Linked DNA regions of Antarctobacter heliothermus. Each later gene encodes a partner of the first gene's protein in a complex. Links are inferred from orthologs where the notes say so. Each region holds a gene or a part of one and is shown on either strand. Other genes may lie near its edges. The genes, in order: clpS and clpA.

The links.
Region 2: the proteins of clpS (region 1) and clpA are in contact, whole or in part, in a solved structure (PDB 1LZW), measured with the Escherichia coli proteins. The link is inferred for Antarctobacter heliothermus from one-to-one orthologs.

Annotation. Positions count from the first base shown.
Region 1 is NZ_CP022540.1:1,647,940-1,654,653, reverse strand. What follows is about bases 2,922-5,593. They hold clpS (ATP-dependent Clp protease adapter ClpS), read left to right. Parts: upstream 2,922-3,922; coding sequence 3,923-4,264; downstream 4,265-5,593. Other genes in these bases: ANTHELSMS3_RS07805 (SDR family NAD(P)-dependent oxidoreductase), read left to right, coding at 5,315-5,593; ANTHELSMS3_RS07810 (class I SAM-dependent methyltransferase), read left to right, coding at 4,286-5,275; ANTHELSMS3_RS07820 (HAD family hydrolase), read right to left, coding at 3,117-3,815. Also shown: ANTHELSMS3_RS07830 (alpha/beta hydrolase), read left to right, coding at 1-1,251; ANTHELSMS3_RS07825 (D-alanyl-D-alanine carboxypeptidase family protein), read right to left, coding at 1,333-2,799; more of ANTHELSMS3_RS07805, read left to right, coding at 5,594-6,115; hemF (oxygen-dependent coproporphyrinogen oxidase), read left to right, coding at 6,155-6,714. UniProt on the Escherichia coli protein: Involved in the modulation of the specificity of the ClpAP-mediated ATP-dependent protein degradation.
Region 2 is NZ_CP022540.1:494,208-501,245, forward strand. The notes cover bases 2,185-5,180. They hold clpA (ATP-dependent Clp protease ATP-binding subunit ClpA), read left to right. Parts: upstream 2,185-2,515; coding sequence 2,516-4,846; downstream 4,847-5,180. Other genes in these bases: gloB (hydroxyacylglutathione hydrolase), read left to right, coding at 2,185-2,362; ANTHELSMS3_RS02530 (M23 family metallopeptidase), read left to right, coding at 4,843-5,180. Outside these bases: ANTHELSMS3_RS02510 (F0F1 ATP synthase subunit delta), read right to left, coding at 1-424; ANTHELSMS3_RS02515 (class I SAM-dependent methyltransferase), read right to left, coding at 793-1,533; more of gloB, read left to right, coding at 1,601-2,184; more of ANTHELSMS3_RS02530, read left to right, coding at 5,181-5,817; ANTHELSMS3_RS26590 (peptidoglycan -binding protein), read right to left, coding at 5,823-7,038. UniProt on the Escherichia coli protein: ATP-dependent specificity component of the ClpAP protease. It directs the protease to specific substrates. It has unfoldase activity. The primary function of the ClpA-ClpP complex appears to be the degradation of unfolded or abnormal proteins.

The DNA.
Region 1 (6,714 bases):
GGCGATGCAGAGGCCGCTGAAAACGCGCGCGCCATGCTAAAGGCGCTCGGCAGCCCATCGCTGGAAACCGCTTTTGGCACCGACGATGGCGGGTTTCACGCGGTTGACGTCTTTTATGCCACCGATCGCGCCCGCACAGGGGCAACCCATCCCGCCCGCTTTTATGGCGGCGAACGGGGCGACCGCCTGGAATTGGGCATTGCCACGGTGACCATTCCCGACAGCCATGTTGCCGGCCGGGTTGAAAAGCCGTCGATCTGGCGGCTGGAATTTCGTGCCACTCCGTCCAAGCACGTTTTGCTGAAATCGGTCGAGCCGGTGGACCCCGACAGCTTCTTTGGCAAGTTGCAGGACGAATTTGCCGAAGAGGATCAGCGTGATCTCTTGCTGTTCATTCACGGCTACAACACCAGCTTTGAATATGCCGCCCAGCGCACGGCGCAGATGGTGCATGACATGGGCAATGACACGGTGCCGGTGCTGTTTTCATGGCCTTCGCGCGATACAACCATCGGCTACAACGCCGATGCGGCGGTGGTGCGTCTGTCCGGGCGCCGTCTGGCCCGCTTCATGGAGGATCTGGTGCTGCGGTCCGGAGCGCGGTCGATCAACGTGGTGGCGCATTCCATGGGCAACCGCGCTCTGACCGATGCGCTGGAGATCATGGCGCTGAAGCGCGATGCGCGCCCCGGCGACGCGCCGATCCTGGATCAGGTGATGTTTGCAGCGCCCGACGTCGACGCCGATCTGTTCAGCGAGATGGCGGGCACCTTTGCCCCCTTGGCGCAGCGCATGACGCTTTATGCTTCTTCGACCGATTGGGCGCTGGTGTCGTCGGGCAAGCTGCACGGCTCTGCCCCGCGTGCGGGTCTGGGCGGCGACATCCTGCTGACGCACCCTGCCCTCGACAGCATCGACATGTCGTCGCTGGGCGACGACATGCTGGCGCACAACTATTTCTCCAACGACAGCTCCGCGCTGGTCGATATCATGACCCTGTTCTGGCAGGACGTCCCGCCCGAACGGCGCTGCGGCCTGCAGGCGCGTGAGGCCCGCAACGGCACCGTCTGGGAATACCGCGAGGGCGTCTGCCCGTCGAACGACCTCATCGGGGTGATCTCGAACGCGCAGGCCAAACATCTGCGCACCAGCGATGAGATCCGTTTGCTGGTGTTTGATCTGCTGACGGATCAGACCCGGGTGGATCGTGTCATGAGCGTGCTGGAACGCATTCTGCTGGCCATTCGCTGACACCGAGCCCCACAAAAAACCGGGCCCGCCTTTGGAAGAAGGCGGGCCCGTGTTGTTTGAAACCATGCATCAGACAGAGACTTAGCCCGGCCCTACCATGAAACAGGTGATCTGACGCGCCTGAAGCCGACGACAGGCCAGTTCGGCGCTGTCCCGGGTCATGCCCATAAAGTTGGCGTCAAAACCCGTCTTGCCCCGCACCACCTTGCGCGACGCACCATCCAGCGACGCCGTTTCGGCAAGCGCGGTCTGCAACAGGATCTTTTGCGCAGCAAATTCGCTGGGATAGCGGCCCACGTTGATGCCCCAATGCCGCCCGCCCGAGGTCGACAGGCGGGTCACCACCTCTGCCTTGCGCGCCGGTGTCGGGGTATCCTTGAACGTCAGGGTCGCCGCGGCCACGCCTGTAGGCCGCTGGACCGGCTTGACCGAGGCCGTTGGCGCGACAGCACTGACCACCACAGCCTCTGGCGATGGATCTGGCGCAGGGCTTGGGATCGGGCTTGGCGCCGTGTCCGAGACCATGGCGATCTCTTGTAGCTCCCGTTCGATCTCCTTGCCCACCGATGCCACAATCGGGGCCACCATGCCGGGCGTGACCACGCTGCCCGGGCGGGCCTGCGGTCGCAGACTGCGCGTCACCGCCGCCGACGCGACACGGATCGACTTAGCCCGCGTTCCGGGCATCGGGTCCGACGTCTTGGCCACGACGACCGCGCCTGCCCCCTTGCCCAGATAGGGCGGAGCCTTGGGCGCGCGTAGGTTGGCCCAAGCCGGAGACTTCTTGAACCCGAGGTCCAAGAGTTCTTCGACCCGCGCATTGCGCGAGGCCGTCGACCGACCGCCAAAGACCGTGGCGATAACGCGTTCCTTGCCGCGCTCCGCCGAAGCCACAAGGTTGAACCCCGCGGCGCGGGTATAACCGGTCTTGATCCCGTCCGCGCCTTTGTAGGAATTCAGCAGCCGCGTATTGGTGTGCGACACCTGCCGCACCCCCGCATCCGCCGTCTTGCGTGAGAACAAATTATAATACTGCGGATAGTCATAGATCACATGCCGACCAAGGATCGTCATGTCGCGCGCCGTGGACAAATGCCCGCTTTCGGTCAGTCCATGCGCGTTCTTGAAGGTGGTGCGAGTCATGCCCATGGCCTGTGCCGTGCGGTTCATCCGGCGGGCAAAGGCTGCTTCGGACCCTTCGATGGCTTCGGCCATGGCGGTTGCGGCGTCATTGGCGGATTTCACCGCCGCCGCCCGAACAAGATAACGCAACTTGATCTTCTGCCCCGCCCGCAGACCCAGTTTCGACGGCTCTTCGGCGGCGGCCTTGCGCGAGACGGTGACCAACGTGTCCATGGTGATTTCACCGTTCTGCACCGCTTCGAAGACGACATAGAGCGTCATCATTTTGGTCAGCGAGGCCGGATGCAGCCGGGTGTCGGCGTTCTGTGCATGCAGAACCTTACCGTTGCGCGCGTCCATCACCATGGCCGCATAGGGTGCGGCGGCCACGCTGAGGGGCACGAGTACCAACAGCCAAACAAACATGAAGATGAGCGGGCCAAACTGGCCCGGAGTCCTGCGACGTCCCGTCACGATTCACTGCCTTTCTGCCTCGTCCCCCCGATTTTTCGGTTGGGGTTCTTTTCTTTGTCCCGATGCGACTCTGCCAGCACCGTGGTTAAGTTCATGCTAACATGAGAACGACTTCAAGAGAAGTCGGCAATATACTGATTTTGAATGGTTTTATCGCAGGCATGTGTCTACATGTTGCGATCCCGCTTGATCCGCCCCCTAGACCGTCCAATGCGGCGGGATTGTGGCGAATTAAGGCAGGAATGTGGCGACTCGGGCGCGCCGCGGGATCAGCCGATTTCAGCCACAAGGTCAGGCAGGTCACCCAGATCCACAACTGTGCGAAAGCGCGGCGTTTCAGGGGCGTCGGCGTGCTCCAGCGCCCAGGCCAGATCATGCGGCACATGTACGCCCCATGCACCCGCCGCGATGGCCGGAACCACATCGGATTTCATCGAATTGCCGACCATCATCGCCGCACTCGCGCCGCCGGGCGAGGCAGCAAAGATGCGCGCATAGGTGTCCGGCTGCTTGTCCGACACGATCTCGACCGCGTCAAACAGCTCGCCCAGCCCCGATTGCGCCAGTTTGCGTTCCTGATGCAGCAGGTCGCCCTTGGTGATCAGAACCACACGATGCGTGCCCGCCACCGTCTCGACCGTCTCACGGGCATGGGGCAGCAATTCGATCGGATGGGCCAGCATCTCGCGCCCTGCCTCCATCAACTCAGAGATGACAGAGGCTGGCACGCGCTCCTCTGTCACCTCGATGGCGGTCTCGATCATCGACAGGACAAAGCCTTTTACGCCGAATCCATAGTGGCCGATGTTGCGCCGCTCCGATTCGATCAGCCGGTCGGCCAGATGATCGCGTTCTGCGTAGTCTCGCAGCAGATCCGCGAAACGGTCCTGAGTCAGCACGAAAAAGCGTTCGTTGTGCCACAGGGTGTCGTCGGCATCGAATCCGATTGTTTGCAGTTTTCCCGCCATCCTGTATTCAGCCCCAACGGCCCCCTTTTCGGCAACACGCCTTAGCCTATATAAAGGGACCGTACCTGGAAACCCAATGCGCGAACGGTTCGATGACAGACGCCCACATGAAACGGACGTTCATGATGACGGACACCCCGCCCGATGACGGCGAGGGCGATGTCGGCGTGGCTGTCCAGACCAAGCCCAAGACCAAACGCCCGCCGCTGTACAAGGTGCTGCTGCTGAATGACGATTACACGCCGATGGAATTTGTCGTTCATGTGCTGGAACGCTTTTTCGGCATGACCCACGCGCAAGCGTTTGAGGTCATGTTGACCGTGCACAAGAAGGGCGTCGCCGTGGTGGGTGTCTTCAGCCATGAAATTGCAGAGACCAAGGTGGGACAGGTGATGGATTTCGCCCGCCGTCACCAGCACCCCCTGCAATGCACGATGGAGAAGGAATAGGCGCCCGCGCCGTTCCGCCCCATGTCAGCAGATCGCCTCTCCTACGCCCTTGCCACCGGCGGCCTTGTCCTGCCGGACAGCGGGACCATTGCCCTGTTCGGCGCGCCGGGGGATGCCGTCCTTGATGCGTTTGATCCGTCGCGCGTCGAGGTGGTCCAAGGGTTTTTCCCCGATCATGCCGCGTGGTTGCGTCGCGGCGTTGCCACCCGGACCGATCCTGTTGGCCCCTACGCCACCGCCATCGTCACCCTGCCACGCGCCCGCAATCTGGCCGAACTCCGCATCGCAGAGGCCTGCGCACTGACGCCGGACGGGCTGGTCATTGTCGATGGGGCCAAGACGGACGGGATCGAATCCATCGCCAAGGCCCTGCGCGCCCGCCTGCCCCTTCTGGGGCAGGTGTCCAAGGCGCATGGCAAATGCCTGTGGTTTCAGGGCGGTGCCGATCTATCCGACTGGCGTCACGCCCCTGCGCACCTGCCTTCGGGCGATCTGACTGCACCGGGCGTCTTTTCCGCAGACGGGCCGGACCCCGCCTCACAGGCGCTGGCCGCTGCGTTGCCCGACACCCTCAAGGGCCGCTTTGCCGATCTGGGCGCGGGCTGGGGCTGGCTGTCAAAACAGGCGCTGACCCGTCCAGGCCTCTCCGAACTGCATCTGGTCGAGGCGGACAAGACCGCGCTGGACTGCGCCCGCGTGAATGTCACCGACCCGCGCGCCGTATTTCACTGGGCCGATGCCACTGAATGGACGCCACCCAGCGCGCTGGACGGCGTCATCATGAACCCGCCCTTTCATCAGGGCCGCAAGGCCGACCCGCAAATCGGTCGCGCCTTTGTCACCGCCGCCGCGCGGATGCTGGCCCCGCATGGACGGCTCTGGCTTGTGGCCAATCGCCACCTGCCTTATGAGACTGCCCTCGCAGAGGCGTTCCGCGAAACCACTGAGATCGGCGGCGACACCCGTTTCAAGATCCTTCACGCCGTCAGACCGACGCGACAGCGGCGCTGAACCCGGCTAACGTGGCCGGACAACCCCAACGAGGCCCACATGAGTTTTTCCATCCAAGGCAAGACCGCGATTGTCACCGGTGCCGCCAATGGCGTCGGACTGGCCATCGCCCGGCACTTTGCCAACAAGGGTGCAAACGTGATGCTGGCCGACATGGACGAGCCGCAGCTGATAAAGGAATGCGGCGACACCTCGGACGACAGCACACTCCGCTATTTCGCTGGTGACCTGCGCGAGCGGCTGACCATGGCCAACCTGCTCTCCGCCACGCTGGACGCCTTTGACCGGGTCGACATTCTGATCAACGGATCGCGGCAATTGCTGACCTCTGACCCGCTGGATCTTGAGGACGACACTGTCGAACAACTGCTGACACAAAACCTGACGACGTCGTATCGCATGACACAACTGGTGGCGCGCCGCATGATCAAGCAGGCCGAAGGACAGGAAGAGGGGCAAGTCGGCGCGATCGTCAACCTGTCGTCCATCGCCGCGCGCCGCACCCACCCGGAACTGCTGGGCTATTCCGTGTCCTGTGCCGCGCTGGACCAGATGACCCGCTCGATGGCCGTCGCACTTGCGCCACGCCGCATCCGCGTCAACGCCGTTGCCTTTGGCTCTGTCATGTCGTCCAGCCTCAAGGACACGCTGCGCGAGCACAAAAGCTACCGCGCTGACATCGAAGAGCACACGCCGCTGGGCCGCATCGCCGCCCCTCGCGAACTGGCCGATGCGGTCCAGTTCCTGTCTTGTGAGGGCGCAGGCTTTATCACTGGACAGATCATGACCGTCGATGGCGGGCGCACCCTGCTGGACCCGGTGGCCGCCCCCGCCCACTAACGCCCCCTCACATGACATCGCGAAACCGGAGGACACCGCATGATGGACGCCGAAAAGACCCGCGCAAGCGACTGGTTCCGTCAGTTGCGCGACGACATCGTCGCCGCCTTTGAGGCGATAGAGGACAGCCACGCCACGGGCCCCTTTGCCGACGAAACACCGGGCCGCTTCGACGTCACCGAAACCAAACGCGCCTCGGACGACGGATCGGATGCGGGCGGCGGTTTGATGAGCGTCATGCGCGGGGGCCGCGTGTTCGAAAAGGTCGGCGTCAACGTCTCCACCGTTTACGGCACGCTGGGCGAGGCCGCGCAAAAGGCGATGGCCGCGCGCGGCGTTCCGGGGATCGAGGCGGATCCGCGCTTCTGGGCCTCGGGCATCAGCCTTGTGGCACATATGCAGAACCCGCACGCCCCTGCCGTCCACATGAACACCCGCATGTTCTGGACGCCCGGCGCGTGGTGGTTCGGCGGCGGATCGGACCTGAACCCCTGCATCGAATACGACGACGACACCGCGCATTTCCACGCCACCCAAAAGGCGCATCTGGACCCGCATGGGCACACGCTCTACCCGGAACTAAAAGCATGGGCTGATGA
Region 2 (7,038 bases), 1.2 Mb from region 1 along the record:
CATTGGCGCTGAGAGTCTTCGCCAACTGGGCGGTCTGAGCGTCTGTCAGCGCGGTGGCCGAGGTCACCTCGGCGGTCACTTCACCCTTTTCTGTCGCGATCATCTCGCGCAGGCGGGTTACCATCTGCGGCACCACAAACAGACGACGCTTGGACGCCATCAGGCGCAGCGCGTTGTTCAAGGCGGGCATCAGGCCCATCTTGTCCGCAATCGAACCGATCGCCGCGCCCTGGGCGTCACGCGAATACACGGGGTTCACCAGAAGGTCCCGCAGGTCGGCGCTGTCGTTGAGAGCGGCAGAAAGATCATCCAGATTGGCTTCGAGAGTGGGAAGCTCACCGGCCTCCTTCACAATCCCGAAGACGGCGGTGGCATAGCGCTCTGCGATGCCGGAGGAAATCGATGCTGAGTCAGACACGTCCACCCTTCCGTTAGTATGCCGACACAACGCGCGCCCCGTCCCGGGGCGGCGTCTGGCGGCGTTTCCATACCTTGACCTACGTCAAAGCAATCAAATCGACGCGGATGTAGCAGAGCCACCCCCACCTCGCAACATACTTAGAAAAGATAAACTCTTGCGCTAAACCTAATGTTTTCAAAGCGTTGACGAAAATCACCCGCTTGGTGCGACCTTTCGTGCCCTGTCAACATGCCCAGAAGACACGATTTTTGCTGCGAATGCACGATTCCCGAGCAGAATCCGACTCTCTGACACACAATCGACAGATGCGGCCGGGGACGGTGGGCGAGGCGATGTTGCCGCAGGCAACGAGCGCCGATCCGGCAGCCCAATCACACCGGTTTCGCCTTTCCGGCGGGGGCCAGCACCTCGAGCGGGTTCAGCACCTTTGCCGCCTTTCCCACTTTGCGTCGCGAAGGCGGGTGCCGCTTGGACGCCTCGACCAGCATCACGCCGCCAGCCGTCACCGGCACCGCCCGGCCGACCTTTTCCCAGATCGGCCCTGTCTTCATCCAGAATCGCCGCGTCGACGGAGGTTGATACAGAACCGAGACATGCGCCTCGGGGACAAAGTCATGCCGCTTGAGCTGCGTTTCTAACTGGCCCAGCGAATAGGGCCGCCCATAACCGAATGGTGTGTGATCCGCCCGCGCCCAGATGCCCGAACGGTTGGGCAGGATGAACAACGCCCTGCCACCCGGACCCAGCACGCGATACGCCTCGTCCAGCAGGTCAGAAGGCCGCTCGGAGGTTTCCAGCCCGTGCATCAGGATCAGCCGGTCGACATGGCCGGTTTCCAGCGGCCAGAGTGTCTCTTCGCTCAGAACAGACACATTCGCCATGCCCGCTGGCCAGGGCATGACGCCCTGTGGCGACGGCATCAGCGCCAGAACGCGCCGCGAGTCCTTGAGATAGGGCCGCAAAAGCGGCACGGCAAAGCCATAGCCAACCACGGTCTGCCCCTTGGCCTCGGGCCAGAACCTGCACACCTGAGCGCGCAGGATCTTTTGCGCAGCACGCCCAAGCGCACTGCGATAGTAGAAATCCCGCAACACCTGCACATCCAGATGCATTGAACCCCCCCGCGCGATGCGCCACTCTGGTCGCCGACCATCCTGACAAAGCCGCGAAGGAAAGACCATGCCCCTCGACATCGTGACCGTACCCTGCCTGTCGGACAATTATGCCTATCTCGTCCACGGCCCCGACGGCACCGCGCTGATCGACGCCCCCGAAGCGGGTCCGATCATCGACGCGTTGGAGGCGCGCGGCTGGACTTTGGGGGTGATCATGCTGACACATCACCACCACGACCATGTGGGTGGCGTGGCTGAGTTGCGCGAAAAGTATGGCTGTATGGTCATGGGCCCCAAAGCAGAGGCAGCCAAACTGCCGAAACTGGACATGGCGCTGGACCCCGGATTTTCCGGCGGCACCGGCGAGGGGCTCTGCGAGGTGATCTCCGTGCCGGGTCACACGCTGGGTCATGTCGCCTACCACTATCCGCAGGCAAAGGCCGTGTTCACCGCCGACAGCTTGATGGCGCTGGGATGTGGCCGCATCTTCGAAGGCACACCGGAAATGATGTGGGAAAGTCTGGAAAAACTGGCCTCTTTGCCACCGGAAACCGTGGTATACTCGGGCCATGAATACACATCGTCCAACGCCGCCTTTGCCCTGACTATTGAACCGCAGAACGAAGCACTTATCTCTCGTGCAGCCGAGATCGACGCCGCCCGCGCGATGGGGCGGCCGACCGCGCAGGTCCCGCTTTCAGTAGAACTTGATACGAACCCGTTTCTCCGCGCGCCCTTGGATAGCGTCAAAAAGGCCGTCGGACTGCCCGGCGGAACTGACGCCGAAGTCTTTGCCGAGGTGCGCAAACGCAAGGACAATTTCTGATCACGCTCGCGGCAGGTTTCGGTCCCTTGTCCAAAAGTGATGCAGGAATCCTGAGAAAAAACTTGAAGGTTGGCCGCAATCGACCAAACTTTAACACTATGAGGCAATGCTGGTCCGAACCAACGGATCCGCGCAGACAAGAGGAGCACGCCCGTGCCTTCATTCTCGAACACCCTTGAGCAGGCAATTCACTCGGCTCTGGCGCTCGCGAACTCGCGCAGCCACGAATTCGCCACGCTCGAACACCTACTTCTTGCGCTGGTCGATGAGCCCGATGCCTCTCGCGTAATGAAAGCCTGTTCTGTCGATACGGAGGAGTTGCGCACCACGCTCGTCGAATTTATCGACGACGATCTGTCCAACCTCGTCACCGATATCGAGGGATCAGAGGCGGTGCCGACAGCCGCGTTCCAGCGCGTGATTCAGCGCGCCGCGATCCATGTGCAATCCTCCGGTCGCACAGAGGTGACAGGCGCCAACGTGCTGGTCGCCATCTTTGCCGAACGCGAATCCAACGCCGCCTACTTCCTGCAAGAGCAGGACATGACGCGCTATGACGCAGTGAACTTTATCGCGCACGGCGTTGCCAAGAACCCCGCCTACGGAGAGGCGCGCCCGGTTCAAGGTGCGACCGACGGCGAAGAAGAGGCCGTGCAGGCCGAATCGACCGCCGCAGGGGCCGACAAGGAATCGGCACTGGGCAAGTATTGCGTGGATCTGAACGCCAAGGCGCAGGCGGGAGACGTTGACCCGCTGATTGGCCGCGATTCCGAGGTAGAGCGTTGCATTCAGGTATTGTGCCGCCGCCGTAAGAACAACCCGCTGCTGGTGGGCGACCCCGGCGTGGGCAAAACGGCCATCGCCGAGGGGCTGGCGCGCAAGATCATCTCTGGCGAAGTGCCCGAGGTTCTGGCCAATGCCACTATCTACTCGCTCGACATGGGTGCCTTGCTCGCGGGTACGCGCTATCGCGGCGACTTTGAGGAACGGCTAAAGGCCGTGGTGACGGAGCTTGAAGAGCATCCCGATGGTGTGCTGTTCATCGACGAAATCCACACCGTGATCGGTGCCGGTGCCACCTCTGGCGGCGCGATGGATGCGTCCAACCTGCTAAAGCCCGCACTTCAGGGCGGCAAGCTACGCACGATGGGCTCGACCACTTACAAGGAGTTCCGCCAGCATTTCGAAAAGGACCGCGCGCTCAGCCGCCGGTTCCAGAAAATCGACGTGAACGAACCCTCGGTCGAGGATACCGTGAAGATCCTCAAGGGGCTGAAACCCTATTTTGAGGATCACCACAGCGTCAAATACACCGCCGACGCGATCAAAACCGCCGTGGAGCTGTCGGCGCGCTACATCAATGACCGCAAGCTGCCAGATAAGGCCATCGACGTCATTGATGAGGCCGGTGCCGCACAGCATCTGGTCGCCGCCTCCAAACGTCGCAAATCCATCGGCACGAAAGAGATTGAGGACGTGGTCGCCAAGATCGCCCGCATCCCTCCGAAGAACGTGTCCAAGGACGATGCAGAGGTGCTCAAGGATCTCGAAAAATCGCTCAAGCGGGTGGTGTTCGGCCAGGATGCGGCCATCACGGCGCTGTCTTCGGCGATCAAACTGGCCCGCGCGGGCCTGCGCGAACCGGAAAAGCCCATTGGCAACTATCTGTTTGCGGGCCCCACAGGCGTCGGCAAGACCGAAGTCGCCAAGCAGTTGGCGGACCAGTTGGGTGTGGAACTGCTGCGGTTTGATATGTCCGAGTACATGGAGAAACACGCGGTCAGCCGCCTGATCGGTGCCCCTCCGGGCTATGTCGGATTTGATCAAGGCGGCCAGTTGACCGACGGCGTCGATCAACACCCGCACTGTGTGCTGTTGCTGGATGAGATCGAAAAGGCGCATCCGGATGTGTTCAACATCCTGTTGCAGGTCATGGATCACGGCACGCTGACCGATCACAACGGCCGGGCAGTGGATTTCCGCAATGTGATCCTGATCATGACCTCGAACGCAGGCGCGCAGGAAATGTCGAAGGCCGCCATCGGCTTTGGCCGTGATCGTCGCGAGGGCGAGGATACCGCCGCGATCGAACGGACATTCACGCCGGAATTCCGCAACCGTTTGGACGCGGTGATCAGCTTCCGTCCGTTGCCTAAGGACACTATCCTGCAGGTTGTCGAAAAGTTCGTTCTGCAGCTTGAGGCGCAGTTGATGGATCGCAATGTGACCATCGAACTGACCAAACCCGCCGCCGAATGGCTGGCCGACAAAGGGTATGACGACAAGATGGGTGCGCGCCCACTGGGCCGTGTGATCCAAGAATACATCAAAAAGCCGCTGGCCGAAGAATTGCTCTTTGGTCAACTGGCCAAAGGTGGTGTCGTCAAGGTTTCGGTCCGCGATGGTGAGTTGTTCCTTGACCTGAGCGGCCCCGACAAGCCGCGTCTGGGATCGAAAAAACCGCCACTTCTGACGGCGGAATGACCCGGCCGCGTGCCGCATTTGCGACCGCGATGGCCTTGATTTCCTCCGCTCCGATCGCCGGGGCGGAGGAGTTTCGTCTTGTGGTGCCGCTGGACTGTACTCTGGGTGAGACCTGTTTCATTGAAGATTACGTTGACAACGACCCGGCCGAGGGCCGTCAACGTGATTTTTCCTGCGGGATCAACTCTCGCGATGCGCACAAGGGCACGGATTTCGCTCTGCTGGATTATGACGCGGTCAAGACTGGCGTATCGGTTCTGGCCGCAGCCCCTGGGATCATCAAACGCACCCGGGATGAGATGCCCGATGATCGGATGATGCGCGGCGTGACGGCGCAAAATGCCTGTGGCAACGCGGTGCTGATCGATCACGAGGGCGGCTGGCAAACCCTGTACTGCCATTTACGGCTGGGGTCTGTCTCTGTCGCTCCCGGCGATTTGGTGCAGTCCGGCGATCCACTGGGATTGGTGGGTCTGTCGGGCCAGACAAACCACCCGCATGTGCATATAACCGTGATGCGCGACGGCAAGGTTGTCGATCCTTTCCGCCCCCACGCCACGGGCACGTGCGGCGATCCGGTCCAAACACTCTGGACAGAGCCCCCCGCCTACACCCGGACCGGGCTGGTCACTGCCGGATTTTCCAACAGCGTGCCCACGCTCAAATCCGTGGCGGACGGAACTGCCCGCCGCGCGACCCTGACCCCCGATCAACCCATCGTTTTGTATGGCCATGCCGGGTATCCCCAACCGGGTGACGTGTTGACCCTGTCGGCCGACGGACCTGCGGGAACAAAGGTGTTTCGCGAAGAAATCACTCTGGACGCCGACCAAGTTAGCCAAATGCGCGCCTATGGACGCAAGGCATCGAAAGCAGGCTGGCCCACGGGGGAATATATAGGCCGGGCAAGGCTGACGCGTGACGGCATGGTCATCGCACATCGATTTGCCCATGTGACCGTGGAAGACTAGCGCAGTCAGCGCTCTGTCAGTTTCAATTCAATCCGCCGGTTGCGGGCCCAGGCCTCTGGCGTGTCCGCCGGATCTACAGGCTGGAATTCGCCAAACCCATTCGCCGCCAACCGCTGTGGCGGGATGCCATAATTGTCAATCATGTCGCGCACCACGGAAAGCGCGCGCGCTTGGCTGAGTTCCCAATTGTCGGAAAACTCACCGCCCGGCCTGATCTGGCGGTTATCGGTGTGGCCATCGACGCGGATCACCCAGTCGATGCCATTGGGAATCTCGTCAGCGATGTCCAGCAGGATGTCGGCGACTTCCTCTATCTCTCCACGTCCCGCAGCGGAAAGATCAGCCGATCCGACCTCGAACAGAACCTCTGATGAGAAGACAAAACGGTCACCTTCGATCCGAATGCCATCGCGGTCACCGATCACCGCGCGCAGCTTGCCAAAAAACTCTGACCGGTACGCTTCGAGGTCTTTCTTTTCTGCTTCCAACCGTTCCGCGCGCTCTTGTTCCAGCTTGCGCATGGCCTCTTCTGCAAGTCGGCGGCGACGTTCTTCGGCCGCCACCCGTGCGATGGCTGCGTTCAACTCGGAACCGAGGTTTTGCAAACGCACCTCCGACGCGGCATCCTTGGCTTTGGAATCATCCAGCAACGCCTGCAATTCCCGCAACTGACGGCGCAGCTCCGAGACGTTCTGGTTGAGTGCCTCAACCTGCAACTCCGCCCGAGTCGCGCGTTCTTCGGTCTGGCCCAGCTTTTCACGCGCCTGATTGAGCAGGATTTGCCGCTCTTCTGCCGCGTCCAGCCTTTCGTCCAGTTTGGCATCTGCCGCCTCTTGCGCCGCCAGAGCCGAGGCCAGCCGGTCGCGCGTTTCTTCAACCGATGCCTCTGCGGCAAGGCGAGCGGCCAACGCGGCGGCCAGTTTTTCCTCAAGCGATCGATTGTCGTCGGTCTGTTCCAGGGCGCGCGCTTCTGCCTCGGCCAACTGTTGGCGCAGGTCTGCAATCAGCCCATCACGTTGGGCGTCGCGGGCCCGTAGTGCTTGCAACTCGGCGGCAATTCGGTCGATTTGGCCTTTCAACAGGCCGATTTCGGCATCGCGTTCGGCACTGCGTCCATCCGCGTTGGACAACTTGCGTGTCAGTTCGGCGTTTTCCGAGTCCAGTGTGATGATCCGCGACATACCTTGCGCTGCCCTACGCTGGGCGGCTTCCAAACGGGTG